Regions from separate parts of the Streptomyces sp. NPDC006872 genome, predicted to be linked through region 2. Evidence: riboswitches for the same ligand, from Rfam matches in the RefSeq annotation. Region 2 holds a riboswitch; each other region holds the start of a gene.
The links. A riboswitch is a leader RNA that binds a small molecule or an ion and turns the genes downstream of it on or off. The one in region 2 is predicted to bind thiamine pyrophosphate.
Positions count from the first base shown of each region.

Region 1 (6,560 bases), on a different contig from region 2:
CCGCCGACGGGGTTGCGGGAGGGGAAGGGGGATCGAGGACTCACCCGGTCAGGGTGTCATGCCCGGCCGCCCCGCCGGTCACCGGATGGTGATGGTGATCGTCGACCCCTTGGGCGCCATCTCGCCGGCCTCCACGGACTGCTTCTTGACGCTGTCGCCGAAGAGCCCGAGCAGCCCACGGTCCTCCTTGACCTCGAACCCGGACTGCTCCAGGAGCGAGGTGGCGTCGTCGACGCTCGCACCGACCACGTCCGGGACCTCGACCAGCACCGGCCCCTTGGACAGCGTCAGCGTCACCGTGTCGCCGTCGGTGGCCTCGCTGTCGGCCTCCGGGGTCTGCGCCGCGACCTGACCCTTGTCGAACTCGGAGTTCACCGCAGCGGCGGCGACCTTCACCTTCAGGCCGGCCTCCTGCAGCTCCGCCCTGGCGTCGGCCAGGGTCTCCCCGGTGACGTCCGGGACGTCGATCGGGCTGCCCTTGCTGACAGTGATCGCGACCGCGGTGCCCGCGCGCCGCTGGGTGCCCGCCTTGGGGTCGGTGCTGATCACGAAGCCCTTGATGACGTCGTCGCTGAACGCCTTGGTGACCAGGCCCGGCTCCAGGCCGTCCGTCTTCAGCAGCTCCTCGGCCTTGTCCAGCCGGGAGCCCGTCACATCAGGCACCTTCACGATCTCGGGGCCGTCGGAGACGGTGAGCGTCACCGAGTCGTTCTTGCGGATCCTGGCGCCCGGCTCGGGGTCCGTCTCCATGACAGTGCCGCGCTTCGCGGTGTCGCTGTACCGGTGCTGGACCTTGCCGACCTCGAGCCCGGCCGCCTCCAGCCGCTTCCTGGCGTCCGCCTCCTTCTGCGTCAGCACCGCGGGGACCTTGGTGAACTGGCCGGAGTTGATGTACCAGACGCCCGCGCCCACGCCGAACACCAGCAGGACGACGGTGATGAGCGCGAGCACCCCGCGCCGGGGCGGGCGCACGGCGCGCCGCCGCGGCGGCAGCGGCGGCGGGCTCTGGAACCGGGAGGTCCGGTCGACCGAGCCGTCGCCGTGCGCCGGGTCGAGGGGGTCGTCCTCGTTGACGGGCAGCGGGCGCGGCACGGTCAGCGAGCGCGGGATGACGCTGGTGCGGTCCTCGGCGATGTCGTGCCCGGCGGAGACGGCCTGCGGCGGCAGCGCGTCCAGCTGCGCCTCGCTGAGCGGGGCGCGCGCCTCCCGCACCTGCCCGAGCAGCGCGACGGCGTCGTGCGGCCGGACTCCGGGGGTGCGGGCGGTGGCGGTGGCCACCAGCTCGTCCAGCTCGAACGGCAGACCGGGGACGGCGGCCGACGGCGGCGGAACGTCCTCGTGGAGGTGCTTGTAGAGCACGATCGCGGGGGAGTCGCCGTCGTGCGGCTTCTCACCGGTGAGCATCTCGTAGAGCACGACCCCGCACGCGTACACGTCGACCCGGGGATCGGCGGCGCCGGGCTGCTCGATCTGCTCGGGAGCGAGATAGGCGACGGTGCCGAGCACGGCCCCGGTGGTGCTGGTCACGGTGTCCACGGACCGTACGAGCCCGAAGTCGGCGACCTTGACCCGCCCGTCATCCCCTATCAACACGTTCTCGGGCTTCATGTCCCGGTGCACGAACCCGGCGCGGTGCGCGGCTCCCAGCGCGGCGAGCACCGGCTCCAGGATGTCGAGCGCGGCCCGCGGCTGCAGCGCCCCGCGCTCACGCAGCACGTCACGCAGGGTGCACCCGGCGATGTACTCCATGGCGAGATAGACGTACGACGCGTCGGCACCCTGATCGAACACCTGGACGACATTCGGGTGGGCGAGGCGGGCCACGGACTTCGCCTCCCGGATGAACCGATCGACGAACGCCCCGTCGGCGGCGAGCGCCGGGTGCATCACCTTGAGCGCGAGCACGCGGTCGAGGCGGGTGTCCACGGCCCGGTAGACCGTGGCCATCCCGCCGACCGCGATCCGCGCCTCGACGCGATAGCGGCCGTCGAGCACCTGCCCGACCAGAGGGTCCTGAAGGGTCGTGTCCACGCAGGCGAGTCTACGAGCAGCCACTGACACCACCCCCACCTCCACCACGATCGACCCCCGACTGCAGCCGACCTGTGACGCGAGTGGTGGACCGGCGGGTTGGCCGCCAACGGTGCACGGCCCCCACGGGCGAGGCCCACTTCTGGGCCGACTGCAACGGGTGGTGCGTGGGTGGGCGATGTTTTTCGGAGGTGGACCGGCGGTCAGAAGGCAGGTCGCTCGGGGTCCAGCGCCGCGAGGCCCTCCGCAGGAGAGGACGCCTCCGCGAAGTAGCGGCGGGGGATCCGCCCGGCGAGGCGGGCCGACCTGCCCGCCTCGACCCCGGCCCGCATGGCGGACGCCATCCGCTCAGGGTCCGGGGACCGCGTCACCGCCGACGCCAGCATCACCCCCGCACACCCCAACTCCATCGCCAACGCCACATCCGAAGCCGTACCGGCCCCCGCGTCGAGAATCACCGGCACCCGCGCGTGCTCCACGATCAGCTGAAAGTTGTGCGGGTTGCGGATGCCCAGGCCGGAGCCGATCGGCGAACCCAGCGGCATCACCGCGGCGCACCCCACGTCCTCCAGCTTCCGGGCCAGCACCGGATCGTCGTTCGTGTACGGCAGCACCGTGAACCCGTCGTCCACCAGCGTCTCCGCCGCGTCCAGCAACTCGATCGGATCCGGCAGCAGCGTCCGCTCGTCGGCGATGACCTCCAGCTTGACCAGGGACGTCCCCAGCGCCTCCCGTGCCAGCCGAGCCGTCAGCACGGCCTCCCCGGCGGTGAAACACCCCGCCGTGTTCGGCAGCACCCGGATGCCCAGCCGCTCCAGCACCGACAGCACGGAACCCCGCACCGAAGGGTCGACGCGGCGCATCGCGACCGTCGTCAGCTCGGTCCCGGACGCCACCAGCGCCCGCTCCAGCACCTCCAGGCTGGGCGCACCCCCCGTGCCCATGATCAGCCGGGACGAGAAGGACGTGCCTGCGAGGACGAAGGGATCGTCGGCCATGGTTCAGCCTCCTTGGACGGCGGTGAGGACCTCGACACGGTCCCCCTCGGAGAGGGACGTCGACGGCCACTGCGCGCGCGGGACGACGGTTTCGTTCAGGGCGGCGGCCACTCCCGAGGGGGCCGGGGTCAGCGCGCGTACGACGCTGTCGAGAGCCGTGCCGGGAGCGAACTCCCGGCGCTCTCCGTTGACCGAGATGTTCATGCGGGCTGCTCCTGGAGCGCGAAACGCCTGGGCGTGAAGGGACGGGCCTCGTCCGGGAGCTCCCCGGTGGCCAGGGCATGCGCCATCGCGTCACCGGTCACCGGCGTCAGCAGCACGCCGTTGCGATAGTGCCCGGTGGCCAGCAGCAGCCCCTCCAGCTCCGTCGGCCCGAGCAGCGGCGCGTTGTCCGGGGACCCGGGCCGCAGCCCCGCGCGGGTCTCCGTGAGCGGCAGCTCGGTGATCCCCGGGACCAGCTCATGGGCGTCGCGCAGCAGCTCGTACACGCCGCCCGCCGTCACCGTCGTGTCCCAGCCCAGCTCCTCGCTGGTCGCGCCCACGACCAGCTCGCCGTTCTCCCGCGGCACCAGGTAGACCTGGCTGCCGCGCACCACGGCCCGCACGGTCCGGCTCAGGAACGGCGCGTACGGCCGCGGCACGGTCAGCCGCAGCACCTGCCCCTTCACGGGCCGTACGGGAGGCAGGACGTCCTTCGGAACCCCGCTGAGCCGCCCGCTCAGGCTGCCCCCGGCGAGCACCACCTGCCCCGCCCCCAGCGTCGTACCGTCCCGTGCGACGATCCCCACGGCCCGCCCGTCCACGACGGACAGCCGCTCGGCCCAGGCGCGGTGGAAGACCACGCCCGCCCGCTCGCACCCGGCCAGCAGCGCCCCGGCCAGCCGCCGCGGATCGATCTGGTGATCGCCGTCCACCCGCAGCCCGCCGCGTACGCCGGGCGCGAGCAGCGGCTCCAGGCGCCGGCACTCCCGCCCGGACAGCCACTCCGACTCCAGCCCCGACTGCCGCTGCAGGGCGTGCAGTTCACGCAGGTGGGCACGGTCGTCGGCGTCCAGCGCGACCGCGAGCGTGCCGCAGCGCCGGTAGCCGAGGTCGTGTCCGGTCAGCTCGCTCAGCTCGGCCACGAAGTCCGGATAGCGGCGGGCCGAGGCGAGGTTGAGGCCGAGCAGGGTCTGCTCGCCGTGGTGCAGTTCGGTGACGGCGGCCAGCATTCCGGCGGCCACCCGGGCGGCCCCGCCGCCCGGCTCCGGGTCCACCACCGCCGTGGCGAAGCCGCGCTGCGCGGCCCGCCAGGCCGTGACAAGCCCGATGATCCCGCCCCCGATGACGAGGACGTCCGACGTACGTGGAGACGACGGTGACAGTGGAGACGACATGGGCGTCCAGCCCCTCCCTTCGCCGGCATGACCCGGATCAGGTTCGTACGGTCGGAGGCCGCCAGCCTCCCTCTCAGCCCGGTGCGTCCGGGCTCCCGCGAGTGCTCTACGTTGGCCACCCTAGCCCGACCCCGCACACCTCAGTAAGGGAGCCTGCGCCCATGGCACGGTCACTCGACGGCCTGGTCCTCGCCCCGGTCGCCGACCAGGCCCCCGGGCAGGTCGGCACCCGCACCCGCTTCACGTACCACGAGAAGGACGGCGTGATCTGGGCCGAGTACGCGGGCGGCGACGTCGTACGGGGGCATTTGGTGGGTACTCGGGAGGGAGACCGGCTCGACTTCCGCTACGTACAGCTCAAGTACGACGGGACGACGTCCTCGGGTCACTGCGCGTCGACCGTCGTGGAGCTGCCCGACGGCCGGGTGCGCCTCGACGAGACCTGGGAGTGGGAGTCGCAGGAGGGCAGCGGCACGAGCGTCGTGGAGCAGGTCACAGCGCAGGACGGCTGACTGACGGGGCGTCAGCTGGCTAGGGTGATCCGACTATGGTGATCAGGTGAGCGAGCAGACCCAGGAAGGCAGGCCCACGGCGCGGCGCGTGGTCGTCGTCGGCGCGGGCATGGCCGGCGTGCAGACCGCGGTCGCCCTGCGCGACCAGGGCTTCGACGGCACGGTGAAACTCGTCGGAGCGGAACCCCACCAGCCCTACGACCGGCCCCCGCTGTCCAAGGCCGTCCTGCTCGGCACGTCCGAGGGCTCCGCCTTCGACGTCGACTTCGAGGGCCTCGGCATCGAACTGGAGCTCGGCCGCGAGGTCCTCGGCCTGCGCCCCGCCGACCACGAGCTGGACGCCGAGCGCGGCCCGGTCCCGTACGACGTCCTCGTGCTCGCCACCGGCGCCCAGCCGATCCGGCTGCCCGGCGCCGAGGGCGTGCCCGGGGTGCACCTGCTGCGCACCCTGGACGACGCCGAACGGCTACGGCCCGTGCTCGCCCGACAGCACGACGTCGTGGTCGTCGGCGCCGGCTGGATCGGCGCGGAGTTCGCCACGGCCGCGCGCGAGGCCGGCTGCGCGGTCACCGTCGTCGAGGCCGCCGACCGGCCGCTGGCCGGGGCCCTGCCCGCCGAGGTCGCCGCCCCGATGGCCGACTGGTACGCCGACAGCGGCGCCGTTCTGCGCACCCACGCGCGCGTGGCGCGCGTCGAGCCCGGCGCGGTCGTCCTCGACGACGGCTCGCGGCTGCCCGCCGGCGCCGTCGTGGTCGGCATCGGCGCCCGCCCCGCCACCGCCTGGCTGGCCGGCTCCGGCGTCGAGCTGGGCGCGCACCGCGAGGTCGTGGCCGACGCAAGTCTGCGCACCTCCGTGCCGGACGTGTACGCGGTCGGCGACTGCGCCTCCTTCCCTTCGGGAAGGTACGGCGAGCGCCTTCTCGTCCACCACTGGGACAACGCCCTCCAGGGGCCGCGCACGGTCGCGGCGAACATCGTCGGCGCGAGCACCGACGAGCCCTTGGCCGTCTACGACCCCGTCCCGTACTTCTGGTCCGAGCAGTTCGGCCGTTTCGTCCAGTACGCCGGGCACCACGCCGACGCCGACCGCACCCTGTGGCGCGGCGACCCGTCCGGACCGGCCTGGACGGTCTGCTGGCTGCGCGAGGACCGTCTGGTCGCCCTGCTGGCCGTGGGGCGCCCGCGCGACCTGGCCCAGGGCAGGCGGCTGATCGAGGCGGGCACGCCCATGGACCCGCTGCTCCTCGCCGACCCGGCCAGACCGCTGAAGACGGCGACGGCCCCGGCCTGAACGCCCCGGTCCGCCCTGGCCCGAACGCCCCCGGTCGGACCGGCCCGACTTCCGACTGTCGGTGGCAGATGGCAGGCTTGTTCCCGTGACCGAGATTGACGCAAAGACCGATGTTCTCGTCCCCGCCTGGCTCACCCTGCCCGACATCGCAGAAATGCTCGATGTCGAGGTGACGCGCGTCCGGCAGCTGGTCAGGGACGGCCAGCTCATCGCCGTACGCCGTGGCGAGAACCGCGCACTGCACGTCCCCGCCGCTTTCATCGACGGGGACAAGGTGGTGAAGGGCCTGTCCGGGACCCTGACCCTGCTGCGGGACGACGGCTTCACGGACGAAGAGATCCTGGAGTGGCTC
Region 1 covers NZ_JBEYIL010000017.1:141,133-147,692, reverse strand. Annotated here, with positions in the region: gene ABZ725_RS39090 (deoxyribonuclease IV) at 1-44, opposite strand, end outside; gene pknB (Stk1 family PASTA domain-containing Ser/Thr kinase) at 79-2,031, opposite strand; gene ABZ725_RS39080 (thiazole synthase) at 2,235-3,029, opposite strand; gene thiS (sulfur carrier protein ThiS) at 3,033-3,233, opposite strand; gene thiO (glycine oxidase ThiO) at 3,230-4,405, opposite strand; TPP riboswitch at 4,403-4,514, opposite strand; gene ABZ725_RS39065 (hypothetical protein) at 4,567-4,917, shown strand; gene ABZ725_RS39060 (FAD-dependent oxidoreductase) at 4,964-6,208, shown strand; gene ABZ725_RS39055 (Rv2175c family DNA-binding protein) at 6,294-6,560, shown strand, end outside.
Region 1: linked by a shared signal. The riboswitch ahead of thiO (glycine oxidase ThiO) and the one ahead of ABZ725_RS35085 (thiamine ABC transporter substrate-binding protein) in region 2 are both predicted to bind thiamine pyrophosphate.

Region 2 (6,560 bases):
TCAAGGTCGCCAAGAGCAAGGGCGAGGACGCCAAGGTGTCCATCCGCGCGGTCCGTCGCAAGGCCAAGGACGGGATCGACAAGCTCGTCAAGGACGGCGAGGTCGGCGAGGACGAGGGCCGCCGTGCGGAGAAGGAGCTCGACGACGCGACGCACAAGTACGTCGCCCAGGTGGACGAGCTCCTGAAGCACAAGGAAGCGGAGCTTCTCGAGGTCTGATGAACGACTCTTCCTGGGGCTCACCGCCACAAGCCGGGTCACGGGCCGGGTACTGGGGGCCCGCCGCCCAGGGTCCTGTCCAGGGGGCCGCCCCGGCGGGTCCCGCGTACGATGCGCCTGAGGCGCAGCAGACTCGCCCCATGCCCATCGTCCCCGACGTACCCGCGCACGGCGGAAACCAGGATGACGACCGGGGGGCCGCTCGGCCGGGCGGCCCCTTGTTCCGAGACGAGCCCTACGGCACCGCGTCCTACGGCAACCCGCCTTACGGCGGCACGCCTTACGGCAGCGAGCCCTACGGCGACGCCGCCCGCGGCGACGACACCCCGTCGGCACGGCCCCACGCGGCGGTGCCGCAGAATCCGGAGCCCATGCCCGACGCCCCTCAGCCTGCGCCCGCACCGCAGAAGAAGAGCGCGGGCCGAGACCTGGGCGCGGCCATAGGGGTCGCGGTCGGACTCGGTGCGGTGATCCTCGCGTCGCTGCTCGTCGTCAAGGCCGTGTTCGTCGGTGTGGTCGCGGTCGCCGTCGTCGTCGGTCTGTGGGAGCTGACCAGCAGGCTGCAGGAGCGCAAGGGCATCAAGGCGCCGCTCGTGCCGCTCGCGGTCGGCGGCGCCGCGATGGTCGTCGCCGGTTACGTCCGGGGTGCCGAGGGCGCCTGGGTCGCCATGGCCCTCACCGCGCTCGCGGTGCTGGTCTGGCGGATGACGGAACCGCCCGAGGGCTATCTGAAGGACGTCACCGCCGGCGTCTTCGCGGCCTTCTACGTGCCGTTCCTGGCCACGTTCGTCGCCCTGATGCTGGCCTCCGACGACGGAGCGTTCCGCGTCATGACGTTCCTGCTGCTGACGGTCGTCAGCGACACGGGCGCGTACGCCGTCGGCTGGCGTTTCGGCAGGACCAAGCTGGCTCCGCGCATCAGCCCCGGCAAGACCCGCGAGGGCCTGCTCGGCGCGGTGTCGTTCGCGATGCTCGCGGGCGCGCTGTTGATGCAGTTCCTGATCGACGACGGCACCTGGTGGCAGGGCCTGGTGCTCGGCTTCGCCGTCGCGGCCAGCGCCACGCTCGGCGACCTGGGCGAGTCCATGATCAAGCGGGACCTGGGCATCAAGGACATGGGCACGCTCCTCCCGGGCCACGGCGGCATCATGGACCGGCTGGACTCGCTGCTGCCCACGGCTCCTGTCGTATGGGCGTTGTTCGTGCTGTTCGTGGGCTCCGGCTGACCCACCCGCGCAGAACGGCTCGTACGGGCCCCCGCCCCGGTCTCCGGGGCGGGGGCCCGTCGCGTCGCGATCGCCTGGAGATCCCCCGAGGCGCTTGCCGGGGTGATGAGCGCCGCACCGGTCACACGATTCGATCTGCGACACTGGTACGGCTATGCCTAAGCCCGGAGAACTCACTTTCGTCGCCCCCCGCGGAGCCCAGAAGCCGCCGCGGCACCTTGCCGACCTCTCGCCCGCCGAGCGGAAGGAGGTCGTGGCGGAGATCGGTGAGAAGCCGTTCCGTGCCAAGCAGCTGTCCCAGCACTACTTCGCGCGCTACGCGCACGACCCGGCGGAGTGGACCGACATCCCCGCCGGTTCGCGCGAGAAGCTGCGCGAGGCGCTGCTGCCGGACCTGATGTCGGTCGTCCGGCATCTGTCGACGGACCAGGGGACCACCCGTAAGACCCTGTGGCGGCTGTTCGACGGCACCCTCGTGGAGTCGGTGCTGATGCGCTACCCGGACCGGGTGACGATGTGCATCAGCTCGCAGGCCGGATGCGGGATGAACTGCCCGTTCTGCGCGACCGGGCAGGCGGGGCTGGACCGGAACCTGTCCACCGCCGAGATCGTCCATCAGATCGTGGACGGCATGCGGGCGCTGCGGGACGGCGAGGTCCCGGGCGGTCCGGCCCGGCTGTCCAACATCGTGTTCATGGGCATGGGCGAGCCCCTCGCCAACTACAAGCGGGTCGTCGGCTCGATCCGTGCGCTCACCGACCCGGCCCCCGACGGGCTCGGGCTCTCGCAGCGGGGCATCACCGTGTCGACGGTCGGGCTCGTGCCGGCCATCCACCGGTTCTCCGACGAGGGCTTCAAGTGCCGGCTCGCGATCTCCCTGCACGCGCCCGACGACGAACTGCGCGACACCCTGGTCCCCGTGAACACGCGGTGGAAGGTGCGCGAGGTGCTGGACGCCGGGTTCGAGTACACCGAGCGGTCCGGGCGCCGGCTGTCCATCGAGTACGCGCTGATCCGGGACATCAACGACCAGGCCTGGCGTGGTGACCGGCTCGGACGGCTGCTCCGCGGCAAGCCGGTGCACGTCAACCTCATCCCGCTCAACCCGACGCCGGGCTCGAAGTGGACGGCCTCGCGGCCCGAGGACGAGAAGGCGTTCGTCGAGGCGATCGCCTCGCACGGGGTGCCCGTCACCGTCCGGGACACCCGTGGTCAGGAGATCGACGGGGCCTGCGGTCAGCTCGCGGCCACCGAGCGGTAGTCTTTAAGCCAAACACATCTTCATATTCCGACAGGGGAGCGCCACAGCGCTGAGAGTGCGGCATCCAGGCCGCAGACCCTCTGAACCTCGCCCAGGTCATTCTGGGTAGGAAGTTCGGTCATCACTCGAGCTGTTGCGCCCTGCCCGGATGTCCCGCGCGGACACCCGGGCAGGGCCGCGTCTCTTCCTGGCCAACCCCAGGAGGAAAACCAGTGCACAACAAGACCTTCATGGCCGTGGCCGTCGGGCTCGGCCTGGTCGCGCTGTCCACGCTGTCCGCATGCGGACCCACGGACGGCGACGGCGGCGAGGGAGTGTCGGCGCAGTCCAAGACCGTCACCCTCGTCAGCCATGACTCATGGGCCGTGTCCAAGAGCGTGCTCGCCGACTTCGAGAAGACCTCCGGCTACCGGGTCAAGGTCCTCAAGGACGGCGACGCCGGGCAGGCCGTCAACAAGGCCGTCCTCACCAAGGACAACCCGCAGGGCGACGTCTTCTTCGGCGTCGACAACACCCTGCTCTCACGCGCGCTCGACAACGGGCTGTTCCAGCCGTACGAGGCGAAGGGGCTGGACCAGGTCGGCGGCGCGTTCCAGCTGGACGCCGAGAAGCACCGGGTCACGCCGATCGACTTCGGCGACATCTGCGTCAACTACGACAAGGCGTACTTCACCGAGCACAAGCTGACCCCGCCGGCCTCCTTCGACGACCTGATCAAGCCCGCCTACAAGAACCTCCTCGTCACCGAGAACGCGTCCACTTCCTCGCCCGGACTCGGCTTCCTGCTCGGCACGGCCGCGAAGTACGGGGACGGAGGCTGGGAGGGGTACTGGACGAAGCTCAAGGCCAACGGCGTCAAGGTCGTCGACGGCTGGGAGCAGGCCTACAACGAGGAGTTCTCCGGGTCCGCCGGCGGCAAGAAGGCGGGGGCCGACCGGCCGCTCGTCGTCTCGTACGCCTCCTCGCCGCCCGCCGAGGTGATCTACGGCGACCCCAAGCCGACCACCGCCCCGACCGGGGTCGCGGCCGGCACCTGCTTCCGGCAGGTCGAGTTCGCGGGGCTGCTGAGCAACGCGCACAACAGCAAGGGCGGCAAGGCGCTGATCGACTTCCTGATCGGCAAGGAGTTCCAGGAGGACATGCCGCTCAACATGTTCGTCTACCCGGTGCGGACGGGCGCGCAGGTTCCGGCGGAGTTCACGCAGTACGGGCCGCAGGCGAAGGACCCCGAGACCCTCGCCCCGGCGAAGATCGCCGAACACCGCGACGACTGGGTCAAGTCATGGACCTCGCTCGTACTGAAGTAGCCGAAGCAGCCCGCAGGAAGGGCAGCGGCGCCAAGGGGAGCGCGGCGGCCCGGCTCGGGCTCATGGCCCTGCCCGTCGCGTTCTTCGCGGTGTTCTTCGCCTACCCGGTCGCCGCGATCGTGGCCCGGGGGCTCCACGTCGAGGGGATCTGGCGGTTCGGGCGGCTGTGGGACGTGCTCGCCCAGTCCGACGTCCGGCATGTGCTGTGGTTCACCACCTGGCAGGCGCTCGCCTCCACCGTGCTCACGCTGCTGGTCGCGCTGCCGGGCGCGTATGTGTTCGCCCGTCTGGACTTCCCGGGCAAGCAGGTGCTGCGCGCCGTGGTCACCGTCCCGTTCGTGCTGCCGACGGTCGTCGTCGGCACGGCGTTCCTGGCGCTCGTCGGGCGCGGCGGGCTGCTCGACGAGCTGTGGGGCGTACGGCTGGACACCACCGTGTGGGCGATCCTGCTCGCGCACGTCTTCTTCAACTACGCGGTCGTCGTACGGACCGTGGGCGGGCTGTGGGCGCAGCTCGACCCCGGGCAGGAGGAGGCGGCGCGGATGCTGGGCGCGTCCCGGCTGCGCGCCTGGCGCACGGTGACCCTGCCCGCCCTCGGGCCCGCCGTCGCGGCAGCCGCGCTGATGGTCTTCCTCTTCACCTTCACCTCCTTCGGTGTGGTGCAGATCCTCGGCGGCCCGACCTTCTCGACCCTTGAGGTGGAGATCTACCGGCAGACCTCCGAGATCTTCGACCTGTCCACGGCCGCCGTCCTCACGATCGTCCAGTTCGCGGCCGTCGGCGCGGTCCTCGCCGTGCACGCCCGGGCCGTGCGACGGCGGGAGAGCGCGCTGCGGCTGGTGGACGCGGCCGGGACGGCGCGGCGGCCGCGCGGGGCCGGGCAGTGGTCGCTGCTGGCGGGGGTGCTCGCGAGCATCGCCGTGCTGCTCGTGCTCCCGCTCGCGGTGCTGGTGCAGCGGTCGTTCGACGCACCCGACTTCGCCTACTACCGGGCGCTGACCAGCGACGACGGCAATGTCTTCCTGGTCCCGCCGATCGAGGCGATCGGCAACTCGCTGGAGTACGCCCTCGCCGCGACCGGGATCGCGGTGCTGGTCGGCGGGCTCGCCGCGGCCGCCCTCACCCGCCGGGACGCCGGACGGCTGATGCGGGGCTTCGACGCGCTGCTGATGCTGCCGCTGGGCGTCTCCGCGGTGACCGTCGGCTTCGGGTTCCTGATCGCGCTCGACGAGCCTCCGCTGGACCTGCGCGCCAGCTGGATCCTGGTGCCGCTCGCGCAGGCGCTGGTCGGCGTGCCCTTCGTCGTACGGACGATGCTGCCCGTGCTGCGGGCGGTGGACCGGCGGCTGCGGGAGGCGGCGGCCGTGCTCGGGGCGTCGCCCTGGCGGGTGTGGCGGGAGGTGGACCTGCCGATGGTGCGGCGGGCGCTGCTGGTCGCCGCCGGGTTCGCCTTCGCGGTGTCGCTGGGGGAGTTCGGCGCGACCGTGTTCATCGCCCGGCCCGACAACCCGACGCTGCCGGTCGCCGTGGCGCGGCTGCTCGGGCGGGCCGGTGAGCTCAACTACGGCCAGGCGATGGCCCTTTCGACGATTCTCATGGTGGTGTGCGCGGTGGCCCTGCTGGTGCTGGAGCGGCTGCGGACCGATCGGACGGGGGAGTTCTGATGCCGCTTCTCGAACTTGAGGGCGCGACCGTGCGGTTCGGTGGGCGGGCCGTCCTGGACGCCGTCGATCTCGCCGTCGCCGAGCACGAGGTGGTGTGTGTGCTGGGGCCGAGCGGGAGCGGCAAGTCGACGCTGCTGCGGGCGGTGGCCGGGCTTCAACCACTGGACTCCGGGCGGGTGTCGCTCGGCGGGAGCGATCAGGCGGGGGTGCCCGCGCATCGGCGGGAGCTCGGGCTGATGTTCCAGGACCATCAGCTGTTCCCGCAGCGGGACGTGGGCGGCAACGTGGCCTTCGGGCTGCGGATGCACGGCATGCCCAAGGCCCGACAGGGCGAGCGGGTGCGGGAGTTGCTCGAACTCGTGGGGCTGCCGGGGGCCGCGGGGCGGGCCGTGGCCGCGCTCTCCGGCGGGGAGCAGCAGCGGGTGGCGCTGGCCCGGGCCCTCGCGCCGCGTCCCCGGCTGCTGATGCTCGACGAGCCGCTCGGGCAGCTCGACCGGTCGCTGCGGGAGCGGCTGGTCGTCGAACTGCGGGAGCTCTTCGGCCGGTTGGGCACGACCGTGCTCGCGGTCACCCACGACCAGGGCGAGGCGTTCGCGCTCGCCGACCGGGTCGTGGTGATGCGGGACGGCCGGATCGCCCAGTCCGGCACTCCTCTTGAGGTCTGGCAGCGGCCGGCGGACGCGTTCGTGGCCCGCTTCCTCGGCTTCGACAACGTGGTGGAGGCGACCGTCACCGGCGAGGTGGCCGTCACGCCGTGGGGCAAGGTGCCGGTGCCGGCCGGGTCGGCGCAGGGGGCGCGCACCTTGCTGGTCCGGCCCGCCGGAGTGCGCCTGGTGGGTGTGGACGAGGGACTGCGCTGCACGGTCGCCGCGCGCACTTTCCGG
Region 2 covers NZ_JBEYIL010000014.1:110,270-116,829, reverse strand. Annotated here, with positions in the region: gene frr (ribosome recycling factor) at 1-218, shown strand, start outside; gene ABZ725_RS35095 (phosphatidate cytidylyltransferase) at 218-1,444, shown strand; gene rlmN (23S rRNA (adenine(2503)-C(2))-methyltransferase RlmN) at 1,599-2,705, shown strand; TPP riboswitch at 2,728-2,835, shown strand; gene ABZ725_RS35085 (thiamine ABC transporter substrate-binding protein) at 2,918-4,012, shown strand; gene ABZ725_RS35080 (iron ABC transporter permease) at 3,988-5,676, shown strand; gene ABZ725_RS35075 (ABC transporter ATP-binding protein) at 5,676-6,560, shown strand, end outside.

Region 3 (6,560 bases), on a different contig from region 2:
GATCGGTAACAGGAATCACCGGTTCCCTCGGCCGGGGGAAGTTTTCCTGACAGCCCGTCTGCAAGCGGTGGTGGACGGTTAAAGTCCGGAACTCGACGCGGGGACGACCCCCGCGAGCGGCGTACACCCCCCTCCCGTGTTCCCCCGCACGGACCGCCCCCTCGCGCTTCGGGAGTGACCCTTGGCCACGGTTGACACCGCATCCGCAGAACCGTTCGCACCTCCCAGTCGACCGTGTTCCTCCGCGCCCCCGCTCCAACGCCCGCCGAGCACGGCCGTTCCCGAGCATCCGCACCCCGCGGCCACCCTGATCGGCTCCGTCCAGCGCGCCATGCGTCTGCTGGAATCCGTCGCCGAGCACGAGTACGGAGCCCCGGCGAAACAACTCGCCCGGGAGACCGGCCTCGCGCTGCCCACGGCCTACCACCTGCTGCGCACCCTCGTGCACGAGGGCTATCTACGCCGGGACAAAGGGCTGTTCTTCCTGGGCGAGGCCGCCGAACGGCTCGGCAGCAGCGGGGCGGCGCAGAAACGTCGCAGCACGGTCGCCGACACCCTTGCGCAGTGGCGCGATTCGATCGGTGTCCCCGTGTACTACGCCCAGTACCGCGACGGCGAGATCGAGATCATGTGCGTCTCCGACACCCCGGGCAATCCGGCCGTCGAGGAGTGGGCGGACTTCCGCGAGACGGGACACGCGCACGCCATCGGCCAGTGCCTGCTCGCCCAACTGGACGAGGACACCCGACGCGACCACCTGGACCGCTACCCGGTGGAGTCGATCACCCCGTACACCGTGCGTGACAACCACACCCTGTTGCGCCGCCTGGAACGCATGCGGCGCATGGAACCGGTCGTGGAACGACAGGAGTACGCGCTGGGCACCGTATGTGCCGCCATTCCGATCACCGTGGGCACCACAGCGGCGACGATGGCGATCTCTCTCCCCTCCCACCACGCCGACCGACTGCTCCCGGCGGCCCGGCAACTGCAGAACGAGGTCGGGCGACTGTTGGGGTCGCTCGCGATCTCTATCAGTATCTGAAAACTCACTCCTTGTGATCTGTTGTGTACGTTCAGCAAGATGCCTGCAGTGTCAAAAGGTTCATTCCCGGCCAGTCGACGGCAAATGACGGGGTAAGGCGATGCGCGAGTCCGTGCAGGCAGTACAGGCAGAAGTCATGATGAGCTTCCTCGTGTCCGAGGAGCTCTCGTTCCGCATCCCGGTGGAGCTCGGGTACGAGTCGTGCGATCCCTATGCCGTGCGGCTCACCTTCCACCTGCCCGGCGATGCCCCGGTGACCTGGGCCTTCGGGCGCGAGCTGCTCATCGACGGGGTGGGCAGGCCGTGCGGCGAGGGTGACGTCCGTGTCTCGCCCGTCGATCCCGACGTGCTGGGAGAGGTCCTGATCCGGCTTCAGGTCGGCGGCGACCAGGCTCTGTTCCGCTCCTCGGCGGCGCCGCTCGTGGCCTTCCTCGACCGCACCGACAAGCTGGTCCCGCTGGGCCAGGAGGGTGCACTCGCCGACTTCGACGCGCATCTGGACGAGGCACTGGACCGGATCCTCGCCGAGGAGCAGAGCGCCGGCTGACGGGACGGCGGCGAGTGGTGGCAGAACGCTTCGCCACTGGTGAAGCCATGCAGGAACGCTTCTCCTGTGGTGATGCGGCCGTGTTCGGTCGAAGGGGCCTTCTCAGGCCGTCTCGGGGCGTCTCGGGCTTCCTGGGGGCTCTTTCCGGTCCTGCCGGGGTGCCCTTTGGCCCTTGATCGGGTGCTCCCCCCGGCGGACCCTGCCGGGGACCTGACGAAGAGCCGGCCGCGCGCCCGAGCAACCGGCTCTCGGGCACTCTCCCGCGCGCCCGCCCTCTCTCTCTCGCTCTCCCGCCCTCTCGCCCTCTCGCCCTAACGCTTGCGTCGTCTGCCGCGGCCGCCCCGGCCCTGGGCAGGACCAGTCGTCGTCGTTGCCACAGCAGCGGCCGGAGCCGTCGGAGGCACCGGAGTCGTCTCCTGGGCCGGCACGGACGCCGTTCCCGGCCCCGGCCGGTCGGCGGCGACCACCAGGGCAGCCAGGGCCGTCGTGACGGGCACGGAGGCGACCAGGCCGATCGACCCCACCAGGGTGCGCACGATCTCCTCGGCGACCAACTCACTGTTGGCGACCCCGCCCACGCTGCTCTGCGCGATCGAGAAGAGCAGCAACAGCGGCAGCGCGGCACCCGCGTAGGCGAGGACGAGCGTGTTGACCACGGACGCGATGTGGTCCCGGCCGATGCGGATGCCGGCCCGGTACAGCCCGCGCCAGCCCATCGACGGGTTGGCCTCGTGCAGTTCCCAGACAGCGGAGGTCTGGGTGACCGTCACGTCGTCGAGGACACCGAGCGAACCGATGATGATGCCGGCGAGCAGCAGACCGCTCATGTCGATCGACGGGTACAGGCCGTGGATCAGGCCGGTGTTGTCGTCCGTGTTGCCGGTGAGCGCCGCCCAGTCGATGAACACTGAACCGAGGACGCCGATGAGCAGCAGTGAGATGAGTGTGCCGAGCACCGCGACGGATGTGCGGGCCGAGAGGCCGTGACACAGATAGAGCGCGATCAGCATTATCGCGCTCGCCCCCACGACCGCCACGACCAGCGGGTTCGAGCCCTGCAGGATCGCGGGCAGCACGAAGAAGTTCAGCACCAGGAAGCTGATGGCCAGCGCGACCAGCGCCATGACGCCCCGAAGCCGCCCGACGACCACGACGGCGACCGCGAAGATGATGGCCAGCACCCCCATGGGGATGCGCCGGTTCACGTCGGTCACCGAGTACTGCAGGTCCTTCGGCGCGGACGGCTCGTAGGCGACCACGACCTTCTCGCCCTGCTCCAACTGCCGTGACTGGTCCGGCTGGACGATCTCCGTGAACGTACGGCCCTTGTCGTTGCCGGTGTCCACGCGGATCGTGGCTCTCTTGCAGGAGCCGCTCGCCTGCTGCTGCGCGGACGAGCCCTCGGCCGTCGAGGTGTCGCCGGTCGGGGTGTCGCCCGAGGCGTTCACCGACGCGCAGCTCACCTTCACGACCTTGGTGACCGTGGCCTGCTGGGTCTGCCGGTCGAAGCCGACTCCGGTGCGTTCATGCGCCGGAGCACCGCCTGGCCACAGCACGACGAGCCCGACCAGCACCGCCGCACCGAACGGGATGAGGATGGCCGCGATGACCTTGCGCAGGTGCTGGGAGACAGGGGCGGCCGGGCCGTGACTGTGGCTGTGACCGTGGGAATGCCCCTGGCCCCCGCCGGAACCCGGCCCGTGCCCGTCGCCCGGGCCCGAGCCGTGCCCCCCGCCGGAACCGGGGCCATGACCGTGTCCGCCGCCGGAACCCGGCCCGTTTCCGTTGCCTTCGCCGCGGCCATGGTCGTGTCCGCCGCCGTGGCCGCTGCCGTGGCCTTCGCCCGGGTCGCTCCGAAGACCGTCACCATGCCCGCGGCCATGCCCGCTGCCAGGACCGCGGTCGGGGTTCCGCCCATGACCGTGCTCGTGGTCACGGCCGTATTCGTCGCCGGGGCCAGGGCCGTACCCATGCCCTTGGCTGCGCCCGTTGCCGTTGCCGTTGCCGTTGCCGTTGCCGTATTCGTAGCCGTTTCCGTGCCCGTTGGCGGGCGGCCTCTGACCGGGCCCTCCGCCAGAGTCTGGCCCTCGGCCCTGTCCCGGCCCTTGACCTCTGGGAGCGCCGCCGCGCGGCCGTCCGTCCAGCCCACTCAGCCCACCCAGTCCACCGGCGTATCCCGGCCCCTGATCGAGGCCATGCCCGTGGTTGTGGCCGGGAGCGTGACCACCGTTGAAAGCGTGGTCCTCACCGGGGCCGCCTCCAGAGCCGTTGCCGTTACCGGGGCCGCTGCTCGGGCCGTTTCCGGCACCGGGCCGACGGGGCGGCTCGGGCGGTGGGTACGGGGGCTGGTGTGTCGTGGTCACCGACCGATCATCGCAAGAACGACAGGGGCCCTCTGTTCACCGCGCCCGAATTGACGCTAGCGTGGAGGCACCTTTGCACACGCGGGAGCTCGGAGCACCGGGCTGAGAGGGCGCTGACCTCCGTCTTCGCGATGTTTCACGTGGAACGTCTCTTGAGTCGAGTGATGTTTCACATGAAACGTCGGCAGGCGGTAGCCGCTGCGTCGACCGCCGAACCTGTTACCGGGTAATGCCGGCGTAGGGAGTAGGTCTCATGACCAACAAGGACGCACGCACGCCTGCCTCCGTTCGGGATGAAACGTCCCAAGAGGCCGGGAAGTCCATCGGCTGGCACAAGGGATACGTCGAGGGCACTCGCCCCGATCTACGGGTGCCGGTCCGACAGGTGCATCTCACCAACGGGCAGTCGGTCACGCTGTACGACACCTCTGGTCCGTACACCGATCCGCTCGTCGACACCGACGTCCGCAGGGGGCTGCTGCCGCTGCGCGACAACTGGATCATCGCCCGTGGTGACACCGAGGAGTACGCGGGCCGTCCCGTCCGCCCCGAGGACGACGGCATCAAGCACACCTCGCCGCGCGGCGGTCTGCGCAATCTCGACGCGGTCTTCCCGGGGCGGCCGCGGCTCCCGCGCCGTGGCCGGGACGGCAAGGCGGTCACTCAGCTCGCGTATGCGCGCCGGGGGGAGATCACACCCGAGATGGAGTTCGTGGCCATCCGGGAGAACGTTTCTCCTGAGGTGGTCCGCGAGGAGATCGCGGCGGGCCGCGCGGTGTTGCCGGCCAACGTCAACCACCCGGAGATCGAGCCGATGATCATCGGCAAGCGCTTCCTGGTGAAGGTCAACGCCAACATCGGCAACTCGGCGGTGACGTCCTCCATCGAGGAGGAGGTCGAGAAGATGACCTGGGCGACCCGTTGGGGCGCCGACACGGTCATGGACCTGTCCACCGGCCGCAATATCCACACGACCCGCGAGTGGGTCCTGCGCAACTCCCCCGTCCCCATCGGCACGGTGCCGCTGTACCAGGCGCTGGAGAAGGTCGACGGCCGCGCCGAGGAACTGACCTGGGAGATCTACAAGGACACGGTCATCGAGCAGGCCGAGCAGGGCGTGGACTACATGACGGTCCATGCCGGTGTCCGTCTGCCGTACGTCCCGCTCACCGCCAACCGGAAGACCGGCATCGTGTCGCGTGGCGGCTCGATCATGGCGGCCTGGTGCCTCGCGCACCACCAGGAGTCGTTCCTCTACGAGAACTTCGAGGAGCTCTGCGAGATCCTCGCCGCCTACGACGTCACGTACTCGCTGGGCGACGGGCTGCGGCCGGGTTCCATCGCGGACGCCAACGACGAGGCGCAGTTCGCGGAGTTGAGGACGCTCGGGGAACTCAACCGGATCGCGAAGCGTTTCAATGTTCAGACGATGATCGAAGGCCCGGGCCATGTCCCGATGCACAAGATCAAGGAGAACATCGACCTTCAGCAGGAGATCTGTGATGAAGCTCCGTTCTATACGCTCGGCCCGCTGACGACGGACGTCGCGCCGGCGTACGACCACATCACTTCCGGCATCGGTGCCGCGATGATCGCCTGGTGGGGCACGGCCATGCTCTGCTATGTCACGCCCAAGGAACACCTGGGCCTGCCCAACCGTGACGACGTCAAGACGGGCGTCATCACCTACAAGATCGCCGCCCACGCAGCCGACCTCGCCAAGGGGCACCCCGGTGCGCAGGAATGGGATGACGCGCTGTCCGACGCCCGCTTCGAGTTCCGCTGGGAAGACCAGTTCAACCTCGCCCTCGACCCGGACACGGCACGGGAGTTCCACGACGAGACACTTCCGGCGGAGCCGGCGAAGACGGCGCACTTCTGCTCGATGTGCGGGCCGAAGTTCTGTTCGATGAAGATCAGTCAGAGCATCAACGAGCGGTTCGGTGGAGGGGTCGCCGACGGGGCCTCGGCCGAGGAGATCGCCGAGGGGATGCTGGAGAAGTCGAAGGAGTTCGCGGCGAGCGGAAGCAGGGTGTACCTGCCGCTGGCCGACTGACGCCCCTGGATTGGCGCTGCCCGATCAGGCTCGATGCCTGGCAGGCGCCGGGCTCAATGCCTGGCCGGAGGCAGCGCCATGAGAGGCGGCTGTGACGGGGGAATGGACCTTGGAGTATCTGAAGACGACGAAGCCGGTCCGATCATTGGTCTGGCAGGGCGGTGACCTGGTCGATGTCGTGGGCGGCCGGGCCTGGAACCGCGCCGGTGCGGAGCGCCGTACGGCTGCCGATCGCGGTTCGGGGTTCGATCAGTTCGACAGATGCGTCGTCTCGCCCTCCGGCCGCTACAGCGTCGTCCATACCGAACGCGGTGCCAGAGCCCTCTTGCTCGACGGAACAAGTCCCGTCCGTGAGCTGACTCGCAGCTCCTACCACGACGAGGACTTCGACTACCCCGTGGCGCTGGCGGTTCTGCCGGACGGCCGGGAGGTCCTGGTCCACTGCCCGGAGGAGTACAACGTGCTCCAGGTCGAGGAGGCGGCGTCCGGACAGCGGCTCACGACCGGAGCCCGCGAGGCGAAGGACGTGTTCCACTCCCGTCTGTCGGT
Region 3 covers NZ_JBEYIL010000003.1:202,162-208,721, reverse strand. Annotated here, with positions in the region: gene ABZ725_RS09910 (IclR family transcriptional regulator C-terminal domain-containing protein) at 308-1,045, shown strand; gene ABZ725_RS09905 (SsgA family sporulation/cell division regulator) at 1,146-1,592, shown strand; gene ABZ725_RS09900 (YibE/F family protein) at 1,904-3,166, opposite strand; TPP riboswitch at 4,027-4,216, shown strand; gene thiC (phosphomethylpyrimidine synthase ThiC) at 4,209-6,011, shown strand; gene ABZ725_RS09890 (hypothetical protein) at 6,121-6,560, shown strand, end outside.
Region 3: linked by a shared signal. The riboswitch ahead of thiC (phosphomethylpyrimidine synthase ThiC) and the one ahead of ABZ725_RS35085 (thiamine ABC transporter substrate-binding protein) in region 2 are both predicted to bind thiamine pyrophosphate.